2 regions of the Lysinibacillus sp. FSL W8-0992 genome follow, and region 2 is predicted to be linked to the other one. Evidence: riboswitches for the same ligand, from Rfam matches in the RefSeq annotation. Region 2 holds a riboswitch; the other holds the start of a gene.
What was found. A riboswitch is a leader RNA that binds a small molecule or an ion and turns the genes downstream of it on or off. The one in region 2 is predicted to bind cyclic di-GMP.

Region 1: another riboswitch for cyclic di-GMP. It lies ahead of NSQ74_RS11010 (hypothetical protein); the one in region 2 lies ahead of NSQ74_RS08235 (NPCBM/NEW2 domain-containing protein).

The regions. Positions count from the first base shown of each region.
Region 1 is NZ_JBBOZQ010000001.1:2,227,976-2,233,821, forward strand. Features, by position in the region: gene NSQ74_RS11005 (valine--tRNA ligase) at 1-2,370, shown strand, start outside; cyclic di-GMP riboswitch class I at 2,495-2,596, shown strand; gene NSQ74_RS11010 (hypothetical protein) at 2,697-3,098, shown strand; gene NSQ74_RS11015 (bifunctional folylpolyglutamate synthase/dihydrofolate synthase) at 3,240-4,532, shown strand; gene NSQ74_RS11020 (bifunctional folylpolyglutamate synthase/dihydrofolate synthase) at 4,529-5,788, shown strand.
Region 2 is NZ_JBBOZQ010000001.1:1,694,329-1,711,330, forward strand. Features, by position in the region: gene NSQ74_RS08190 (urea transporter) at 1-696, opposite strand, end outside; gene NSQ74_RS08195 (MBL fold metallo-hydrolase) at 1,196-2,044, shown strand; gene NSQ74_RS08200 (NupC/NupG family nucleoside CNT transporter) at 2,934-4,112, opposite strand; gene NSQ74_RS08205 (DNA alkylation repair protein) at 4,501-5,208, shown strand; gene NSQ74_RS08210 (hypothetical protein) at 5,591-6,448, shown strand; gene NSQ74_RS08215 (GNAT family N-acetyltransferase) at 6,625-7,092, shown strand; gene NSQ74_RS08220 (hypothetical protein) at 7,471-7,842, opposite strand; gene NSQ74_RS08225 (methyl-accepting chemotaxis protein) at 8,080-9,762, shown strand; gene NSQ74_RS08230 (hypothetical protein) at 10,009-10,305, shown strand; gene NSQ74_RS08235 (NPCBM/NEW2 domain-containing protein) at 10,496-16,300, opposite strand; cyclic di-GMP riboswitch class I at 16,543-16,626, opposite strand.

The sequences.
Region 1 (5,846 bases), 530 kb from region 2:
CAAGCAAAAGTAGAAGCAAAACTGCGTGAGGATAATATTACACGTTATGATTTAGGACGTGAAAAATTCCTAGAAAAAACTTGGGAGTGGAAAGAAGAGTATGCTGGGCACATTCGCTCACAATGGGCGAAGCTTGGCCTTGCATTAGACTACTCTCGTGAACGTTTCACACTCGATACAGGTCTATCAGATGCTGTTAAAACGGTTTTCGTTCAATTATATGAGAAAGGCTTAATTTATCGCGGTGAGCGTATTATTAACTGGGACCCAGCAGCGAAAACAGCCTTATCGGATATTGAAGTAATCTATCAAGATGTTCAAGGTGCATTCTACCACATGAAATACCCATTAGCAGATGGCTCGGGCTATGTGGAAGTTGCAACAACACGCCCTGAAACAATGCTTGGTGACTCTGGTGTAGCAGTTCACCCGAACGATGAGCGTTATCAACACTTAATTGGTAAAACAGTTATTTTACCAATTGTGGGCCGTGAAATTCCAATCGTAGCAGATGATTACGTTGATATGGAATTCGGTACAGGCGTTGTAAAAATGACTCCAGCCCATGATCCGAATGACTTTGAAGTTGGTAACCGTCATAACTTAGAACGAATTCTTGTTATGAACGAAGATGGCACAATGAATGAGCTTGCTGGTAAATACAATGGCATGGATCGTTTTGAATGCCGTAAACAAATCGTAGCAGACTTACAAGAAGCGGGTGTCTTAATCAACATTGAAGAGCATGTGCACTCTGTAGGGCACTCTGAACGTTCTGGAGCGGTTGTAGAGCCTTACCTATCAGCACAATGGTTCGTTAAAATGCAACCACTTGCAGATGCCTCTTTAGAGCTTCAAAAAGACGAGGAAGGTAAAGTAAATTTCGTTCCATCACGTTTTGAAAACACATATTCTCGTTGGATGGAGAATATCCGTGACTGGTGTATCTCTCGCCAATTATGGTGGGGACACCAAATTCCTGCCTGGTATCACAATGAAACAGGCGAGATTTACGTAGGGAAAGAAGCTCCTGCTGATGCAGAAAATTGGACACAAGATGAAGATGTATTAGATACATGGTTCTCATCTGCACTATGGCCATTTTCTACAATGGGTTGGCCGGACGAGGCAAATGAAGAATATCAACGTTACTATCCAACAAGTACGCTTGTAACGGGCTATGATATTATTTTCTTCTGGGTTTCTCGTATGATATTCCAAGGTATTGAATTTACAGAACAACGCCCATTCAAAGATGTATTAATCCATGGATTAGTACGTGATGGTGAAGGACGTAAGATGAGTAAATCACTTGGTAATGGTGTGGACCCTATGGATGTTATTGAGAAATACGGTGCTGATTCACTTCGTTATTTCTTAGCAACAGGCTCTTCTCCGGGTCAAGATTTACGTTATACAACTGAAAAAGTAGAGTCTGTTTGGAACTTTGCTAATAAAATTTGGAATGCTTCTCGTTTTGCATTAATGAACATGGATGGTATGACGTATGATGAAATCGACTTGACTGGTGAAAAATCAGTGGCTGATAAGTGGATTCTGACTCGTTTAAATGAGACGATTGAACGTGTAACATCATTAGCAGAACGCTATGAATTCGGTGAAGTAGGTCGTGAACTATATAACTTCATTTGGGATGATTTCTGTTCTTGGTATATTGAAATGGCGAAATTACCAATGAATGGTGAAGACGAAGCTGCTAAAAAAACGACTCGCTCTATATTAGCTTATGTACTAGACCAAACAATGCGTCTATTACATCCGCTTATGCCATTCATTACAGAAGAAATTTGGCAACACTTACCGCATGAAGGTGAGTCGATTACAGTTGCAGCATGGCCAACTGTACGCACAGACCTTCACTTTGCAGAGGAAGCAGACAATATGAAGCTTCTTATGGATATTATACGTTCAGTGCGCAATATTCGTGCGGAAGTTAACACACCAATGAGCAAAAAAGTACCATTATACATTTCTGCTAAGGATGCTGCTACGGTTACCATTCTTGAAGCCAATAAAGGCTATTTAGAAAAATTCTGTAATCCAGAGTCATTAACAATTGGTGAAGGCTTAGAGGCTCCAGGACAGTCTATGACTGCTGTAGTAACAGGGGCAGAGCTATTCTTACCACTTGTGGGACTGATCAACCTGGAAGAAGAGATTGCTCGTCTTGAAAAAGAATTAGAAAAATGGGCTAAAGAAGTGAAGCTTGTAACTGGTAAGCTGTCAAATGAAAAATTTGTTTCAAAAGCACCAGAAGCGTTGGTTAACGCAGAACGCGAAAAATTAGCGGACTATGAAGAAAAACATGCCGTTGTATTAAAACGTTTAGAAGAACTAAAAAATATGTAATAACATAGTGAATGATAGAAACAGCAGATGGCGAAAAAGTCATCTGCTGTTTTTCTTTTTATAAGCCAAAAGATATGTGTTGAGTTAGGAAAAAATGTATAGTATCATACAATGTAGTTAGTATAATAGATAAAGGCAAACTATCCGAAAGGTTAGGACGCAAAGCCTAGGGTCTAAGGTGAAGAGAGAATTGTTTTCTTTCAACTACGATTGCCTGGTTACCATTTAAAGTAATTTCATTTAATTTTATGGCTATTCTATATTGATTAGAATGGCTTTTTTCTTTGGTATGAAAAAGTTATGAAAAATAAAAATGGAGGTTTATCATGTCTGGAAATATTGGAACAATAGTTGTGAAGGTGAACAAAGCCTGTGATGATTTAGATTTTGTTAATGCAAGAGGGCTGATAGAGGCAAATCTACTAAAGCTATCGGAAGCGAAATACTATCGTTTATTAAACGCAAGCGGGCGCGTTCTTATTAAACATGTTTTAGCGAATAGCAATGGGCAAAATGAAGTGAAGAAAACATTAACACGTACAGATTTACTAGTTATTAATAAGATTAATGAGTATTGTTCAAATTTTGATATTTCGATGTTGAAAAGAACATTAAAGAACTCGTTTGAATTAGTGCAAAGATCGGATGTTTTGCCACTTTTAAATAATGATGCAAAAATTATTTTAGATGATATGGGTGCGCTATTAGGTGTCCATCAATTACAATAATTTGCTGTTTATTTGAAATAAACTAGTTGAAAACACACAGATAATCACTCCTAAAGTGCTTTTCTGTGTGTTTTTAAAATTGTGTCTGAATTGTTTGTGTGCCTGGCACCCTTTATACTAGAGTGAGAGGGAGTGTTTCTTTTGTTTACAACGATAAAAGCATGTACAGATTTTATTTTTACATTAAAAGCAGTTGATTTTAAACGTGAGCCATTAGTAATGATGCGTGAAGTATTGGCCCGTTTGGGAGACCCACAAAACAAGCTACGAACTATACATTTAGCTGGTTCTAATGGCAAGGGGTCTACAGTAAACGTATTGAGGGAAATGTTAGAGGATGCAGGTTATCGAGTAGGAGCTTTTACTTCTCCACATTTAACACGCGTTAATGAACGAATGACTATCAATGGCACGCAAATTTCTGACGAGCAATTTTTACAGTATATGAACAATATCGCTTCAATTATTGAGGCGCATTATAATGGGGACTATCCGAGCTTTTTTGAAGTCGTAACACTTATTATGTTCCAGTATTTTGCTGAAGAAGAAGTAGATTTTGCACTAATTGAAACAGGGCTTGGCGGTCGTTTAGATGCGACAAATGTCATCACACCACTTGTTTCAATTATTACGACAATTTCATTGGAGCATACAGCATTTTTAGGCGATACGTATGCGAAAGTTGCATTTGAAAAGGCAGGTATTATTAAAGAAGGAGTACCTGTTGTGGTAGGGGTTAAAAACGATGAGGCGCTTGATGTTATTCAAAAAGTTGCACAAGAACGTCATGCGGAATGCCTTGTTTTAGGAAACTATTTTCACGTAGTGGCAAAAAATCAAGGGATTGTTATGCAAACCTTCAACTATCGTAACGCAAATGTTGAAATAAATAATATTCAACTAAAAATGGCTGGTGAGCATCAAATTGCGAATGCCAGTCTTGCCATTACAGCGATGGATATTTTACGTGAGCAAGGACATATTCAACTAACAGAACAATCAATGCGTCAGGCGTTGCAAAATGCTCAGTGGGCAGGCCGCTTTGAACAATTTCCAAATAATATCGTGCTAGACGGTGCTCATAATTCTGAAGGAACAGCCGCGTTGATTCAAACACTTCAGACTGTTTATCCAAATCATCATTATCGCTTCATTTATGCAGCGCTGTCTGATAAGGATCATGCAAATAGTATTGCATTAATGGATGGAATCGCTTCATCCATGTCCTTTACGCAAATTGGAATGCCAAATGCCATGCCAGCTGAAAAATTAGCGATGCTGTCTACGCATAATGACAAACAATATGATGCAAATTGGCAAGCAATCGTCCGTTCTGTTATACAAAGCAAGGGCCTTCACGATATTGTTGTTATTACTGGCTCACTTTATTTTATAGCGGAAGTTCGCCAATGGTTGCAGGAGGAAGTACGATGATTCCACAGTTTGATATATATAAGAAAAAATGGGCAATAACAAGCGATGATATCATTAAGCCTGGTCTAAAAGCTATTGAAGAGGCATTAGCGCTCGTAGGAAACCCAGAGAGAAAACTACAGATTGTACATCTTGCAGGTACGAACGGCAAAGGCTCAACACTTACATTTTTAGAGTCAATTGCACAGGAGCATGGCTTAAAAGTAGGCAAGTTTATGTCTCCATGCATTTTAAATGTGCATGACCAAATTCAAGTAACGAAAAAGCCCATTACAGAAGTAGAGATGGATCGCGTTTTTCAACAAATGAAAAGCGCTGGACTTAGCGGTAAACTAACAGATTTCGAATTATTAACGGTTGCTGCATTCTTGCACTTTGTTAATTGTGATGTCGATGTGGCTTTAATTGAAGCAGGAATGGGTGGCTTATTGGATAGCACCAATGTAGTGATGCCAATTGTCTCCATTATTCCAAGTATAGCGCTCGAGCATACGAAATTTTTAGGCTCAACAATCGAAAGTATTGCTGAGCATAAAGCAGGGATTATTAAACAAAATCGTCCAGTTGTTATAGGTGAGGTACCTTTACAAGCGAAGGCAATAATTAATAATGTAGCAAATGCAAAGCAAGCACCAATTCTTGAGCTTAAAAAACAATTTACGCTAGAGCAGTCGAATCATTATGAGTGCTATAAAAATAATGAAAAAAACATCTGTATCTCCAATCTTACACGTAATATGAAAGGGCCACATCAAGGAAATAATATGGCATTAGCCATCACTGCTTTTATCGAAGTGGCTACAGTACTAGACGTTGCTATTAACGAAGAAAGTATACGCCGTGGAATAAAAGTGGCACGTATTTTAGGACGATTTGAAGAAGTAATGCCTAATATTATTTTTGACGGTGCACATAATCCTGCTAGTGCAGAGAAATTGGTAGAAACTGTTCGTCTTGAATTTCCTAATGAGTCGGTTACCTTCGTTATCGGCATATTAGGTGATAAAGATGTAAAAGAAGTTTTGCAATACTTTGAGCAAATAAGTGATAGCTTTTATTTTGTTGATTTTGATAATCCACGTGCAATGTCAGCAAAAGATATGGTAGAACTAAGTAATGCACCGCACAAAGCGGTTTTAAGTGATTATCTTCAATTTATTCAGCAGCAATCAGAAAATAAATGTAGAACTATTGTATCAGGCTCTTTATATTTGTTAACAGAAGTGCGTAATAGGTTGCTACAACAAAACAATTAGGTACGTTAAGCCATTTTCACCTCATTGCGTCAAATTATGTATATGTAATTGTTAGAAG
Region 2 (17,002 bases):
ATGTTCTCCTCCAAGTCCATATGATAAGACTAAAGCGACGACACTTCCTATCACAGCATTTAAACCAAGTTTCCAACTAGCCCAAAATATAGCGGTATAAAGAAGTACACCTGATAAAGGATGATTCAAAAAAAAGATTTGCTCAATATTATTCAAAAAACCTACAGCCCAATTTAACTCACCTGCAATATTTAGTTGCCAGTAAGATAAACTTTGGGGTACTAAAGATTCACTTAAATGGAATACGTTTAGTTTGTAAGAAGCTAATAGGATAAACCATGTTAGGATGATAAAAGGAAAAGTAAGGACGGGCATGTCTATATTTTTCAAAAAATGCATCATTGTTGCTGTAAAAATCGCTGCAATCATTGCTCCTAATAGTGCGATGCCCCACCTAGAAGTTCCAGTTAAAAATAATGAAATGGCCAAAGCTGTTAAGACAGAATTATATCCAAATAGACCAGACCTAACACTATTTTCTTGCGCACCTCCTATTTTTCCGATTAGTGTGCCGACAATAGAAGATAAAAGTGAAATGATGCCCAATTTATAAGAATAAATCGTAATAGCTAATAAAATAATGAAGCCTGAAATGGCATTTTCAATAAAAACGACTTGAGAAAATCCTATGAGGGAAGCCAGTATAACGGAAGTGAATTCTCCTTTTGAAGTATAATTATTCATATTTTTCAACATACAATCACCCCTTCAAAAATCATTGTATTTGAAATTAAACCTACGTTAAGTGGAAAATAGTGGTTAATTTAAATACTAAATATGGTAATTATATAAATAAAAAGGTATAAAATGCAATTTAAAACCTCGACAACCTAATTTATCATTTATAAAGTAATAAAAGATGGAATGAAAATATAATTTCACTCCATCTTTTTAATTGGACCAGTGCGGAAACTTTCACATCGATATCGTATTGAACTTGAATTTTGTAAATGAAGTTCGATTGTTTATATGTCCTGTACTACAATTACCATTTTCGCTAGTATCATGAATTTAAGCACTATTTTCCCTTTACTTTCTAGTTCCAAACCTTTTATATCCTTTAAGCCCCCGATATTATCAACCGAAGTAGAATAAAGCGCCATGCAATTGCTTCTTATTCACAAAAAAATTCTTCAAAAGAGTAAATTATTACTTTTTGAATTAAACTATTATAAATGGAAGGAGATAATTTATTATGCACTCAATTAACAAAATAGGTGAACGTTTTTGGTATATCACGCCAATATCAGAAACCGACCGCCCCATTCTAGGAATGGTAGTTGGCAATAACAAGACATTAATGATCGATGCAGGTAACTCGGAAGATCATGTACAATATTTTCAGGAAGAACTTTTAAAAATGGGGGTTCCTAATGCTGATATAGTAGTTCTAACACATTGGCATTGGGATCATATTTTTGGCCTGTCAGCACTACGTAATATTGTATCCATCGCTTCCAAAGCAACAAAAGAAGAAATGGAGAAATTAATTCCGTTCTCATGGTCTGATGAAGCAATTGATGAGCGAGTAAAAGAGGGAATTGAAATTGAATTTTGCGCTAGAGCCATTAAAGAAGAATTCAAAGATCACCGAGATATTAAGATTGTTTTACCAGATGTGACGTTTGAAAAACGTGCGGAAATGGACTTAGGCGGGGTAACTTGTATCATTCAACATGTTGGAGGGGACCATGCTTCTGATTCAGTAGTTGTCTATATCAAAGAAGAAAAGATTCTTTTCCTTGCTGACTGTATTTATCCTAATCTTTACGCTGTAAAAGAAAACTATACAGTTAAGGAAACGCTGCGCTTGTTGGATGAATTAGAGCAATTTGATGCGGATACATATATCCCTTCTCATCAACAGCCGATTAGTAAAGAAGAGTTTAATCAAGAAGTAGCGAAACTTCGAACAATCGCCAACTTTACAGATCGTTTCGGCGGAGACAAGCAGAGCATTATTAAGGAATATGAAAAACACGTACAAAGAGAACTGACAGAAGACGAAATCGAAACAATCTCGAACTTTGTAAATGGTTATTAAATTAAAATAAAAATACTGCCGTTGATTTCCGTTACGGGCGGACGCTTTCCGCGGGCACAGCGTAAGCCGCAACCCTCGCTAGCGCGCGGTTTGTTGCGTCTTACGTGCCGTGCGTTCCCGCAGGAGTCGCCGCCCTCCACTCCAATCAACTTAATAGGCAATGAAAACAGTCTACTTTTAATAAGAAAATTGTGGTCATGGGATAAAAAGGTTTAGTCAAAATAAATATAAAAGACTTCTGCCGTTGATTTCCGTTACGGGCGGACGCTTTCCGCGGGCACGGCGTAAGCCGCAACCCTCGCTAACGCGCGGTTTGTTGCGTCTTACGTGCCGTGCGTTCCCGCAGGAGTCGCCGCCCTCCACTCCAATCAACTTAATAGGCAATGAAAACAGTCTACTTTTAATAAAAAAATTGTGGTCATGGGATAAAAAGGTTTAGTCAAAATAAATATAAAAGACTTCTGCCGTTGATTTCCGTTACGGGCGGACGCTTTCCGCGGGCACGGCGTAAGCCGCAACCCTCGCTAACGCGCGGTTTGTTGCGTCTTACGTGCCGTGCGTTCCCCCAGGAGTCGCCGCCCTCCACTCCAATCAACTTAATAGGCAATGAAAACAGTCTACTTTTAATAAAAAAATTGTGGTCATGGGATAAAAAGGTTTAGTCAAAATAAATATAAAAGACTTCTGCCGTCGATTTCCATTACGGGCGGACGCTTTCCGCGGGCACAGCGTAAGCTGCAACCCTCGCTATCCGCGGTCCACTCCCACCAACTAATAGAATTGTTTGAGTGCCTGGCACCGTTACTAAAAAAGATAAAGGCATTAAGAATGACTTCTTAATGCCTTTTGTCTCGACTCGCTGAGGAAGTGGTGCACGCCACTTCCTTTTTTATAAAATTAAGCTAACAATGATACCTGATAGTACGCTTACAAGTGTAGCACCAAATAATAATTTTAATCCAAAGCGTGCGACTACATTCCCTTGTTTTTCATTTAGACTTTTGACAGCCCCGACAATGATACCAATTGATGAGAAGTTGGCAAAGGAAACGAGGAAGACAGAAAGAATACCCATTGTACGTTCACTAAAGTGATGATCGCCTCCGGATAAATCCAACATCGCCACAAATTCATTCGTTACCAGTTTAGTCGCCATAATTGATCCAGCACTAACTGCCTCAGAGAAAGGAATCCCCATGATGAAGGCAACTGGTGCAAAGATATAACCTAGAATACTTTGGAACGAAATGCCGAACAATAGCTCAAACACACTATTGAATCCAGCCATCAATGCAATGAACCCAATTAACATGGCCCCGACGATAATGGCAACTTTAAAACCATCAAGAATATACTCGCCGAGCATTTCAAAGAAGGATTGCTTTTCATGCTCGATTTCTAATATATCCTCGTTAGGGTCAATTTGGTACGGATTCATAATTGTAGCGATAATAAAACCGCCAAATAAATTTAAAACTAATGCCGTAACAATATATTTTGGTTCGAGCATCGTCATATAAGCACCAACGATGGACATAGAGACAGTCGACATTGCCGACGCACATAGAGTATATAAACGTTGTTTTGAAAGGAGGCCGAGTTGTTTTTTTAATGTAATGAAAACCTCTGATTGACCGACCATCAATGAAGCAACAGCATTATAAGATTCAAGTTTTCCCATTCCATTTACTTTACTTAATACCCATCCAATACCCTTCATAATGAATGGTAGGATTTTCAAATGCTGAAGAATCCCAATTAATGCAGAAATAAATATAATTGGTAGCAACACTGTTAAAAAGAATGGAGCTTCTCCTTCGTTCGCCAAGCCGCCAAAGACAAAGGAAACACCTTCACCTGCATATTCGAGCAACTTGTTAAAAACAGTAGCTATGCCCTTAATAATGATTAATCCAAATTCTGTATTTAATAATAACAATGACAATAGAATTTGAATGATAATCATTGTGATAATTGGTTTGAATTTTATCTCTTTTCGATTGGAACTTGCCAACCAAGCCAAAAATAACACAATGAGAATACCTAAAATTGAAATAATGTATTGCATATGTAACCTCCTGATGAATTAAATCATGATGTGTTAGCTTGTAATAAAATTACTTTTCGCATAGAAACTTCTTTTATTTTAATTGTAGTTATAATGTGTATATTGCCCAATTTAATAAAAAGAAACCGTACGTATTGAATTTTAATTAAGCTTTACTGAATAATGGTAACTAAGTGATATTAATAGAAAGTTGATAAAAAAGCAAAAAAAAATGATTATAGCAGAATTTTTGGTGGGGATTAGGAAATAAAAGGTGAAAAAAGCCACTTATTAACATGCAAATATTAAAAAATACCTCAGCTGACAAATGATACTTTAATATAGGATAATGGTGATATATTCGAGATTGAAAAAATAGTAAAATGCTAAAACGAAGGGGGTGCAAATAATGAATTTTGAAATAGTAATGCAGGAGCTTGAAGCGCTAGGGAAGGAACGGACTAAAAAAATGTACATGTCCAATGGTGCACATGAGCCGCTTTTTGGAGTGGCAACAGGTGCAATGAAGCCTATAGCGAAGAAAATAAAGATTAATCAACCTTTAGCGGAAGAGCTTTATGCTTCGGGGAACTATGATGCAATGTATTTTGCTGGTATTATTGCCGATCCAAAAGCAATGGCGGAATCTGATTTTGATCGTTGGATAGATACGGCATATTTTTATATGTTGTCTGATTATGTGGTAGCTGTTACTTTAGCGGAAGCGGATATTGCACAACAAGTTGCTGATAAATGGATTGCTAGTGGGGAAGAGCTGAGAATGTCTGCGGGCTGGAGTTGCTACTGCTGGCTTTTAGGAAATCGAAAAGATGTTGAATTTTCCGAAGACAAGATTGCCAGTATGTTAGAAATTGTGAAAAATACTATTCATGATTCGCCAGAGCGAACGAAATCTGCTATGAATAACTTTCTAAATACGGTAGGCGTTTCGTATTTACCACTGCACGACATGGCACTTGCAACTGCCAAAGAGGTAGGTCCAGTAGAAATGAAAAAGGACAATAAAAAAAGCAGCTTCCTTCACGCTTATGAAGGAATTCAAAAGGAAATAGAAAAAGGTAGAATTGGCTTTAAACGTAAATATGTTAGATGTTAAGGGATTAGGTCAAATTACAAAACTGAACTGGTGACCACAACATAGCTGGGACAAATGAGAAAAAGTGTTAGATTGATAGCAATCAATCTAACACTTTTTTGCTGTAACGTTGTTGTCCGTTACGGCGACAACTTTTCGCTTAGCACACCGTAAGCCACAACTCGTTTGCGTGCAGTAATTGCGTTTTTACATTCTGTGCGTTCTGTGTAGCAGTAACTACCTCAGCTACCCTTCAACTAGTGCTCTCCTCTAAATTTTATTTATTGTTAAAAGAAATCAATATGAAAGCTATGTCCTAGCCTACTTTCTTTTATAATTTCTAACTGTTTTTCATTGCAATTGATGGTAATATTTAGATTATGAAACTAAAGGAGTGAGTCTTATGAAAAAATATAAGTACTTTGCTACTACTGTCCTAACCCTTGCTTTGTTTTTAGCTGGTTGTAATAGTAGTGAGAAAGAGGAAAAGGCTTTAGAGCAAAACAAAGAGGAAACTATAGAGGCTGTTACAGATGAAAAGGCCGCAGAACAAATAATTCAAGAAATCCCTGAACCGTATACAAAAGCACTCATAGCGATCAATGATCAAAGATGGGATTTAGCGAATACATATTTAGATTTAGTTATTTCTGATTTTCCGGATAGTGAATACATATTACCAACTAAAATAATACAAGGCGGAATGCAAGTAAATGAATATCTCGGAGCTGTTGATTTATCGGAAATTTTAATTTCAGGCTCTGATTTAGATAGTCCATTATATGACACAAATGATTTAGAAACTTTACGTCGTCATATGGAATTAGTAAAAGACATATTAAATAAATCTTTAGAAGAGCAAGAAGCAACATTTAGCTATATTGTACAGACATTTAAAACTGATCAGGATTATAGTGAACATTATAAAGATATTAACCAATTTTCAATGAATGAAAATTATTCTGACGATCTATCTTTTTTTGAAAGCGTAGGTTACCCCGTTCCAACTGATGCTGAAATTGAGAAATTTTTGAATGCCAAATATAATTTCAACGTACAATTTTTGTTAAATGGATTAACTGAAAAAACAGAACACCTTAACTACAATTATCTACTCGTATTTTATAATGCAGGTATTATTTTACTAGAAAATTACCCGGAGTTATCAAACGATATATTTAATCTTATTTTAGATTTAACAATGAATGATCCATACAATGAATTTAGAATATCAATAGAAGAGTTTATGGCGGAGTCTTAACTAGAAAAAGACATTGGCGGAAATATGAAGGATATTTTAAAACAACTTACGGAAATTAAAAAAGAATTGCCTATCATAATTTCTATGGGGAATATAATTTTTGAACTAGCAAGAAATTTGTTATTACAGCTGTTAGACATTACACCGCAAGTTAGTACAAGGAAGGGAGGACTCTAATGAGCCAACATAAAATATCAATCATGCCATACAGCCCTGAATTTTCTGAACAAACAGTAGCGATGTGGCGAGATAGCAAGGAACAGGCAATTGGACAGAAAGAAATGCATAGCGTTGAAAATCATATATATTTTTTAAATCATATATTACTTGAACAGTTTCAAATAGATGTAGCGTTCATAGAGGAAACAGTTGTTGGCATGATTGCCTATAATGATAGTGAAGTAAGCCAACTGTATATTCATATCGATTACCAGGGGTGCGGTATAGGTAAAACATTATTAAATAAAGCGAAAGCCCATTCAAGTGGGAGATTAACATTATACACATTTGAAGTAAACGAAAATGCACAACGTTTCTATGAAAAGCACGGATTTGAGGTTATAGGTAGAGGTCATGAAAATGAAGAGAATTTACCTGATATTCAATATGAATGGACACGTCAAAATGATAACTCCTACGGATGATTTCCGCTGCGGGCGGACGCTTTCCGCGGGCACATCGTAAGCCACAACCGTCGCAGTCGCGCCGCCTGTTGCGTCTTACGTATTGTGCTGTTCCCGCAGGAGTCGCCGCCCTCCGCTCCAATCAATTGAAAAAAATGATAACTCCTACGGATGATTTCCGCTACGGGCGGACGCTTTCCGCGGGCACATCGTAAGCCGCAACCGTCGCAGTCGCGCCGCCTGTAGCGTCTTACGTATTGTGCTGTTCCCGCAGGAGTCGCCGCCCTCCGCAAAAGAACCAATTCAGGGTATTTATATAAAATAATACATTCCCTAACCTAATGACTACACAAAAAAACCGATGAGCGATTTTCTCGTTCATCGGTTTTTTGTTGTCCGTTAAATACTTTGAATTAACTCGCTATATTTAAGTGAAAGCAGGTTAAGCGAGTAGTTTTTAATTTTATCGGTTGCGATGATTCCTGTTAGGATACACTCAATCATGTCTTTATATTGATGAATCAAATGTATTTCGTTCATAAACTTTGTATCGAGCGTTATTCCTTCTTTAATAGTTTTTAATACTACTTGTTGTTCTTCGTATAAATAAACTAATTCGTATTTTGCATTATATATTAATGTAGTAATTTCGGGAAAAATTTTCTCGTCGTTTAAACGCTCTAAAATGCTATCAACCGATTTTACGCCTTCAATAGATTGCAAATGTGAAAATGTTTCACGCAGTTTATCTTCTAAAAAATCAGTACTCATTAAATATCTCCTTCTTTTTTTGTTATATATCCATTTTTATAAGCTAATTAATAATTTTGTGATTATTGTATCATGCGACATTAGTAATAATTATTAAAATACTTACTGTTTTTTGAATTAATCGGGATACTTTTATTTTAAATAAAATATTAATGGTAGTAAATACTATATAGATAAAAACGTAAATATAGTCTATAATGACTAATTATAACCATTTTATTGAAAAAGGAGTTTAGTATGTCTATTACAAAGAAATTAGTTTTAGGGTTTATTACAATGATGTTAATAACGCTTGTTTCTGGTTCAAGTATTTATTTGCAAATTATTGACATCAGTAAGGATTACAATAATACATTAGCAGTTGGGCTCCCTCAGCTTTATGCGACGGGTGACCTCAATAAATACATAGCTTTGGAAGGTTCACAAGTACAAACTTATCTTTTAGGAGATGAAGAGTCGTTAAATCATGTGCGTGAAACACAATCCATAATTGATGAAACGATGAACCTACTTAAGGAGCAATTTGATGCAGATGATGAGAAACAAACGTTAAATAATGCAAGTGAAAAAGTGGATACGTTTGAAAATGAACTTGAAAAGGTCATCGCATTAAATCAAAATGAAGACGTTTTTGCAGCTGCTGCTTATTACACTAAAAATGTTATTCCTATTCGTGGGGAAGCAATAGATGCGTCTGAAGGGTTAAATGATTTAATTGAAGCCAATTTCGATCAAGCTCAGCAAGAAGCAAATCAAAATGCAAAAGAATCATTCTTTATCGCTATTAGCATCATTTTAGTATCAATTTTAGTAGGGAGTGTCATCGCTTATATATTGAATAAGAAGATTGCTGTACCTTTACGTCAATTACAACATGGAGTAAAGACAATTGCAGCGGGGGATTTAACAGCCGAGGATATTCAACTTCGCTCTAAGGATGAGTTAGGGCAACTTGCGGTAGACTTTAATTTTATGAAAGATACTTTGAGAAAACTTTTAAATCAGTTTGCAGAAAGTGCTAGTCAATTAAGTGCGTCTGCTGAACAATTAAGTGCTTCAACGGAAGAAGTGACCGCATCTTCTGTTGATATCGCAAATCAAGCAGAAGCCGCATCTGAAAACACTTTAACGACTGCACAATCAGCGCGGGAAAATGCTGTCGCAATGGATGAAACAGCTAGTGCTGTCCAACATATTGCGCAATCTTCACATGTCCTTCGAACTTCCGCTTCTGAGACAACAGAAGTTGCAAGTCAAGGTGTGACGAATATTTCTTCGGCAAGTAAACAAATGACAACGATTTATGAATCAACAAAGGTAACGACTGAACTTATTCAACGTTTAAGTAAACAAACAGAAGATATTGAAAATATTTCAAAAGTAATTACAGGTATTACTGAACAAACGAATCTGTTAGCATTAAACGCTGCAATCGAGGCTGCACGTGCAGGAGAAGCGGGAAAAGGATTTGCTGTAGTAGCCGATGAGGTAAGAAAATTAGCAGAGGAATCGAACAAATCTGCAGGACAAATTGTAACGCTTACGAATGAAATACAAAAAGATACAAAAAATGTGGAACTAGCAATGCGTGAAAGCTTACGTACCGTTGAAACAGGTGTAGAAATAATCGAAAATGCAGGCACATCTTTCAATGATATTGTACAAGCAGTTGATCATATGAGAACACAGATTGAAAACATCTCTGCTGTGACAGAGGAAATTTCCGCAAGTACTGAACAAGTTTCTGCTTCAGTTACACAAATTGCAGCTTTATCAGAAACGACAGCTGAACAGGCAGAAGGTTCACAAGCAGCTTCACAACAACAGCTTTCAACTTTACAAGAAATAAGCGCAGTCGCAAATGATTTAAGTAATCAAGCGATGGACTTACAAACAATTGTGGGTCATTTTAAAATTTAAAGAATAAAAAAAGACGAACAGCTTTAGGTGCTGTTCGTCTTTTTTTATGCGACACTTTCCGTTCAACACAACGTAAGCTAATACTCTCGTTACTACCGATTTGTTGAATCTAACATTTCGCTTTTATTCACTAACCACATGAAAATAACAATCTACTATCGTTTCTTAATTAAATAATTTTCAGTAGGGAATAAAAATAGTAAAATAAAAAAAGAATTTTCACAACATTTTATGGAGGTGCAAAGTATGAATTATGTTACGGTTGAAATAATTGATACTGTGGGGTTAAATCCAAGAGAAAGAAAAATGTTGCAAAATACGGTGTTAAATTTTGTTGCGATGAACAATGCGTTAATTTTGAAAGAAGATGTAGTGATGAATCCATTAGAGCAGGGTAGCGAAAATATTGGCATTGTCATGGTTTATGCAAAACCGTTGAATGATGAACAAAGTGAAGCCATCACACAAGCTTTGTCTAAACGATTCACGACGTATTTTAAAATGAGTGAGTTAGATTTGGAAGCTCATATTAGCGTTCATTGAGTAAACATTTAATAAAAAATATGAACAAACCTCGAGTAGGGACACTTTATAGTGTTACTATTTGGGGTTTTTCTTTGTTCAATTAGATTTATTTGTTTCCATTTAACTATTGTCTACAATCAAAAACGCCCACGAAAAATCCGCGGGCATTGTATTTAAAAGGGGAGGAGTTTTTATGACAGCGATATAACTAGTTTTTTACAAAATAAGTTAATTGAATAAGTGTGTCTTCGTTTAGCTTATACGCAATGACTAGCATGTACATGCCTTGTTCTTCTTGAGAAAGGTCGATTGTAAAGTGGTCTGCGTTCGGTGTAAGCTGGTCCACATCTACTGAAATCTCTTTCATTGTTTTCGTATTTCTTAGCGCTATTTGGTAAGGGTTAAGATAGTTACCATCTAATCCTTTTACTAGATTTTCCACTGTTAGTTCAGGACCCGTTAAGCTAGATACTTCAACGATTTGTGGGTGCGCAGTGATGTTTTCTAATTTACTTAGATTTTTCAATGGCGAGAAATCAGTAATGCTATTAGCCGAAATATCAAGTGATGTTAAATTTTTAGCATATTGTAAGCCATCTAGACTTGTAATACGTGCATTTGGTGCATGTAGACTTGTCAGTGTAATCATATCACCTAAAGTGATTTCTCCTGACAGTCCTAGCGTTTGCTGGATAGCTACTTTAAGCTGGTTGTCTGCAATTGGTATAATTTGACTGAAGTCAATTGCTACTAAAGCAGCTTTTGCTTGTAATAGCTCCTCTAAAGCTTGATCGATTTGTGCTTGTGAAGCTTGTGTATTAGCAAGAAGTTCTTCTGCCTTTGCCATGCTCGCTTGTAAAGCTTGGATTGTATCAGCTGTGTAGTTTTCTACATTAACTGTTTTAGCATCTTCAAGTGCTAGTGTTAAATCTTCAGTGAATACGCGATCCGCATTAGCAAAATGTAATTTCGTCTCGCCCCATGATGCATGGTCAGAGCCGTTTCCGTTGCCACCGTCTGTTACGACAAGTTTAAGCTCTTTGGCGCCAGTAATGCTCACTTCAATGTACTTTTGAGAATCACGAGATTGCATTAAGCCACTATCGAATTGCTTTTCTCCATCAACAAACACTTGGAATGTTACTGAGCCTATCGTACCGTACATTTGGCGGTCTACACCAACAAATGCAGTGAAGAAATCTGCGTTTTTATCTGTTAAATCATAAATGATTGTTGAGTTAGAATGTGCACCGATGCCTCGTTCGTATGTTATTTCACGACCATCGTCTCCTGTTAAGCGTAATGCATTGTGACTAATGGAGATATCTTTCACAGGAGCTGTATAGCTGTTTTGTGTAGATTGCCATTCAAAATCAGTTAAGTAATGGTAATCTTCCATATTTACCACTGAAATAGTGCGCTTTTTCGTTACTTCATTGCCATCACTATCAACTACTGTGTACGTAATTTCGTAGTGGCCAGCTCGATTGAAGTTCACTTGCTCTAAGCCAGTTACTTGTACTCGAGATGTTAAATTACCATCTTCAGCATCCGTTGCTAAATAGCTTTCGTCGATGTTGATAGGCGTTCCTACTTTTGTTGCAACTGATTTAGGAATCGTTAGTTCCGGCATACCGTTTGAAACATAGAACTTAGCATCAGCAAAGTTCGCATGATCTGATGCATTACCATTGCCCGAATCATTTGCAATCAGTTTTAACTCTTTCACACCTTGAAGCGGTACTCTCACAAGTTTTGCTTCTGATTGATATTTCATGACACCACTGTTATATACTTCTTGACCGTCAGCTAGTACTTTAAATGTCACGCTAGAATTTCCGTTTTCAGCGATATTGCGATCAATACCTACGAGTGTCTCAAAGTAATCGTAATTTTTATCTGTTAAATCATAGACGATTTCAGAGTTTGCGTGTGTACCAATCCCTTTGGCAAATTCCTTAACTTCTCCATTTGTCAGTACTTTTATTGAACCACCTGAAGACGATTTGTCTTTATTGACAGTACTATACGCTGTTTGAGCAGATTTCCAGCCGATGTCTGAGGCGAATTTTTCATCGCTATAGACATACACATTTCTTGTCGCCGTTGCAACGTTGTTATCACTATCCGTTACTGTATATTTGATTTGGTAAGTACCTGATTTATTTGTATTGAAGCCATTTGTAGTTACTTTAATTTGTTTACTTAAATCACCGTCTTCAATATCAGATGCTGTTACATCTTTTAGAAAATCAAATTCACTATTTAACTTTACTAATGTCAAGTCTTCTGAAAGTGTTAACGTAGGTAGACTTGAGTCTTTGCCAAATTTCGCATCAGCCCAAATAGTATGGTCAGAGGAATTACCGCTATCATTGGCATCCGTTGTAATTAACTTCACTTCTTTTGCACCTGTAACAGGGATGTTGATATAGCCATGATCTGTATTCGCCTTAAATACATCACTTGCAAATTTCTGTTCACCATCGACCCATACTTCAAATGTTGCAGAAGATGCTTTGCCTTTTGCTGCTTGATCGATTCCGATATAACTTTCAAAGAAATCAAAGCCTTTTCCTTCGATGTCATACACTACTTCAGAGTTCGCGTGTGCACCAAGTCCTTTTGCATACGTTGCATCTACACCTTGGCGTAGTAATGTAATTGTGCCTCCAGCAATTGATTTATCTTTTTGTAATGAGCCCCAACCTACTTTTGCAGATTTAGCTGTCATATCAGAAATATATTGCATGTCACTTATTACGTTAACATTCATTGTTTTTGTTTCTTTAATGCCTTCATCATTTATTTCATAAACTACTTCATAGCTTCCTTTTTTCGTCATATCTACCGTATTCGATTTGATAATGACTGTTTTTGTTATATCTTTGCCGCTATAAGAAATTGCTTTTACATAATCCATAGGATCAAATGCTTGATGTAGTTTTACTGTGACACAGTCTTCAGCAGATAGGGTAGGGGTAAATGCCTTCACTTCTACTGGTTTCAGCGTATTTAATTTTTTGTCATAACCAACAACTTTGTACGTATAATTTTTTGTTGTATCTACATTTTTATCGATAAATTGTGCAGTACTAGTAAAGCCAATTAATTCATTATCTCTATATATTTCATAGCCTAAGAAATCATCTTGGTAAGATTTATCAATCGATAAATATAATGTATTTGTTTTAGCAGCTTGGTTTGAGGCGAATGTTACGTTTACTTCTTTACCTTTTAAACCATTACCTTTATAGTCGACTGCACTATTATTTAAATACCATATTTTTTTATCTGGTTTTGGATATTTACTTGTTTTTGCTTTCGTTTCGTCAGTTACAACAAAACCATGGCGAGCAAAATGTTCACTTAAATCTAAACCAAGTGCTTCAGAAGAGAATTCGACTAAATACTGTTGTTTAGAACGATCACCATCTGTTAGTGTCACATTACGTTCGCGATATAAAGAGTTTAATTTACCCCAATATCCTGGGCTATACATTTCAAGTTGCCAATATACAGCTAGCTTTTCAAACAGACCTTGATCGTTATAATCTTTTGTGTTTTCTTTTAGAACGTTTTTATAGATGTTCGCTTCATATGGAATACGTCCATCGATTTTTCCGTAAAATGCTGACATATGCTGTGGTAGCATATTGTTTGTTACTTCACCGTAAGTTCTTACCCCAATATCCATGCGATGACCGATTTCATGGATAACGCCCCATGAACCGCCTTTTTCTTCGATAGGAACTAAAATATCAGATACGACATCATCCAGTGTACCGATGTGATCGCCAGCTGCATACATGTAGGCATAAGGCTGTGCAAGTCGTACGTTTTCTCGAATTAATTTAGGGTCATTTTTTTCATTATGACCATCTAAACCGTTATATTTAAATAGTTCATCCATTAGACGGTTATACGATTCAATTGTTTGTAGTGGGCTATAGCCATTTTCTATATATGTTTTATAAGCACCAGTTGCAGTACCTGTCCAGAATAAATGGTCACTTACAACTTCTACGATATCTAGTACTTCGCGATCTTCAACTTTTGGATGCTTCGCAATGTCGTCATCGATTTTTTTCTTATAGTCAATTAAAAATTGTTTGAACTCTTCTACATTTGTAGATTTCGTAGCAAATGGAATTCTGTCAACACCTTCAAAACGTAATGTTGGTGCTTTTCCTTGCTGTTCAGCTGTGTATGGATTTTCAATATAAATTGTTCCGCCCGGTGTGACTGCCTTATTATTATAAGAAGTTTTAGGAACTGCCGGCACCGTAATCACGTTTTTACCAACTTTTAAGCTAACGCCTTGTCTCCAACTGTTCCAAGCACCTTCTTGTTGAGCAAAAGATAAGCGTGGTAATGGTCCATTTGTTGCTGCGTCAACGTAAACGATAATTTGATCGCCTGGTTGAGCAGCAAGTCCTGTTGGTTGCAGGTTGTTACCGAAGCCGAACTTCAATTGTTCATTGGCGTGCTTTACCATATCTCCGTGTTGCTCAGCTACTATTATTCTGCCTTCTGTAACGACTTCACCGTTAATTACTTTTTTCGCTAGCTCGATATTTTCTTTATACGTAGCATATAGTGGATGCGATTTTGCTTCTTCTTCTAGTGCAGTAATGAGCTCGATACTGTTGAATTCAGGTGATACAGTATTCATCGTTCCATCTGTAAATAACTTCGCCATTTTATCGTCCAGCGTATCTTCTTTATAGAACGCTAACTCTGAAAGGGTTGCCCAATTTTGATTGGATTTTGTGAATTTAAACTTTACACGTTTAAATGTAGTTGGATCGAACTTTGCTTCAACTAATCCAGCAACCATATTCTGCTTACCTGTTGAGACAAGCTCGTATGTATCGCCTTTAGATGTTTGTGAAGCATAAATTTCAAATTCTTCCGCAAAGCCTTTACGGTCGGATGGTCTTGCTCCATAAATAATGCGATTTAATGTTACAGGTTCGATAAATTCCACTTCAACTTCATTTGCGAATTTAGCAGTGTTGCTTGTATTCGTTTCCCAATATGTATTGACATTTCCATCGATGGCATTTTCGATAACAGCGCTAGCATAGTGTCCACCGTTATTGCGAATGCTCCTAATATTTTTGTAGTCCATTCTAAATATTTTAGAATAGGCTTCGTTTGCGTAATGGCTAAATGATGAAGTTACTGCTGTTGTAGCTTTAATCGCTTCGTTGCTTAGTAGCACTTTAGCATTGTCGATATCTTCTTTAAATTGAGCATAGAAGGGGTGTCCTTGTGCTTCAGCATCTAATTGATTGAGTGCATCAATTGAATGGAACTTGTCACTAACAGCACTCATTGTGTCATCAGTAAATAGTGTTGCCATTTTGTCAGAGATTGCATCTTCTTTATAAAATTGAAACTCTGATGCACTTGCCCAATCTTGATTTGCTTTAGTGAAAACAAACTTTACGCGTTTAAATTCTGTTGGGTCAAACTGGATTTCGACGATATCACCAGTAGAACCTTTGTATTCACCGGATGAAACGAGGGTAAAATCATTGCCTGAATCTGTTGTTGAGCTATAAATTTCAAACTGCTGTGCAAAACCTTTACCTTTTGTAGTTGATTGACGTGCAGCATAAACAATTCTATTTAACGTAGCTGCGTCATTGAACTGTATTACGACTTCATTTGTGAATGATGCACTATTCGGTGTCCCTGTTTCCCAATGGGTATTCATGTCGCCATCAATCGCTTTATCAATAGTAGAACTTGCATATTTTCCACCGTTGTTCGTAATCGATTTAATGTTAGTATTAGCCATCTTAAATACGTCATCGTATGCCTTTAAAATATCTTTTCCGTACAAATCAAACTTTTTCACCGATGCTATCGTATGTTTAGTACTCATTTCAGCTGAAGTTTTGACAATATTTCCATTCGGATTTTCACTTGCCAAAACATTCAATGGACCACCGACTAAATTTAAAGCTAGAGCAGATACTGTTACAATCTTTACAACTTTCATCTATTCTTCCTCCTTATGAAGTTTTGAATTTTTTCCTACGGAGTACATAAAAAAACTACTCATAAAAGAGTAGTTTTATTTTAAATAAGGATAATATAAAAACATACAAATATACCCATTATATATGGGCGCTGAAAAGACTAAAAGATAAAAAATTCACCTTTTAGATGTTATATTAAAAAAATATTTTTTCAGTAATTTGTTTTTTTATGACCTTACTAAACAAAAAGTAGTATGTACTCTTCGGCAACTGGCTGACATAGTTATAAACCTTAGTCCCTATAGCTTTGCGTCCCTAAATTTCTTTAAGTTTGCCTATTCAATTTTTCTACTATAAAGAATAGCATAGTGAAAATAATTACCAAAGAACAATTTGTCCTATATTTTACCACCCTTCATTAGGGTAATACGGTGAAGGTTTAATGTTAAATAGTATAATAGTGTAATTTATCGATAGGCATTATGGTATGTGTAAATTACTTTAGTAAGAGGAAGGTAGTTTAATTGTAAACTACTTTTGTCGTGGTAGTGAGTATGAAAAATATTTACAGCAGGTGAAAAGAATTTAACTTGGGCAAAGACGAATGCTTTTAGGAGTTTTTTGTTGATAAAGTAGTTGGCTGTCGTTATAAAGAGCTGTGTAATTTTCACCACCTATCGGTATAATGAATGTATTCATTACATTACATTAAGGGGGGCTGA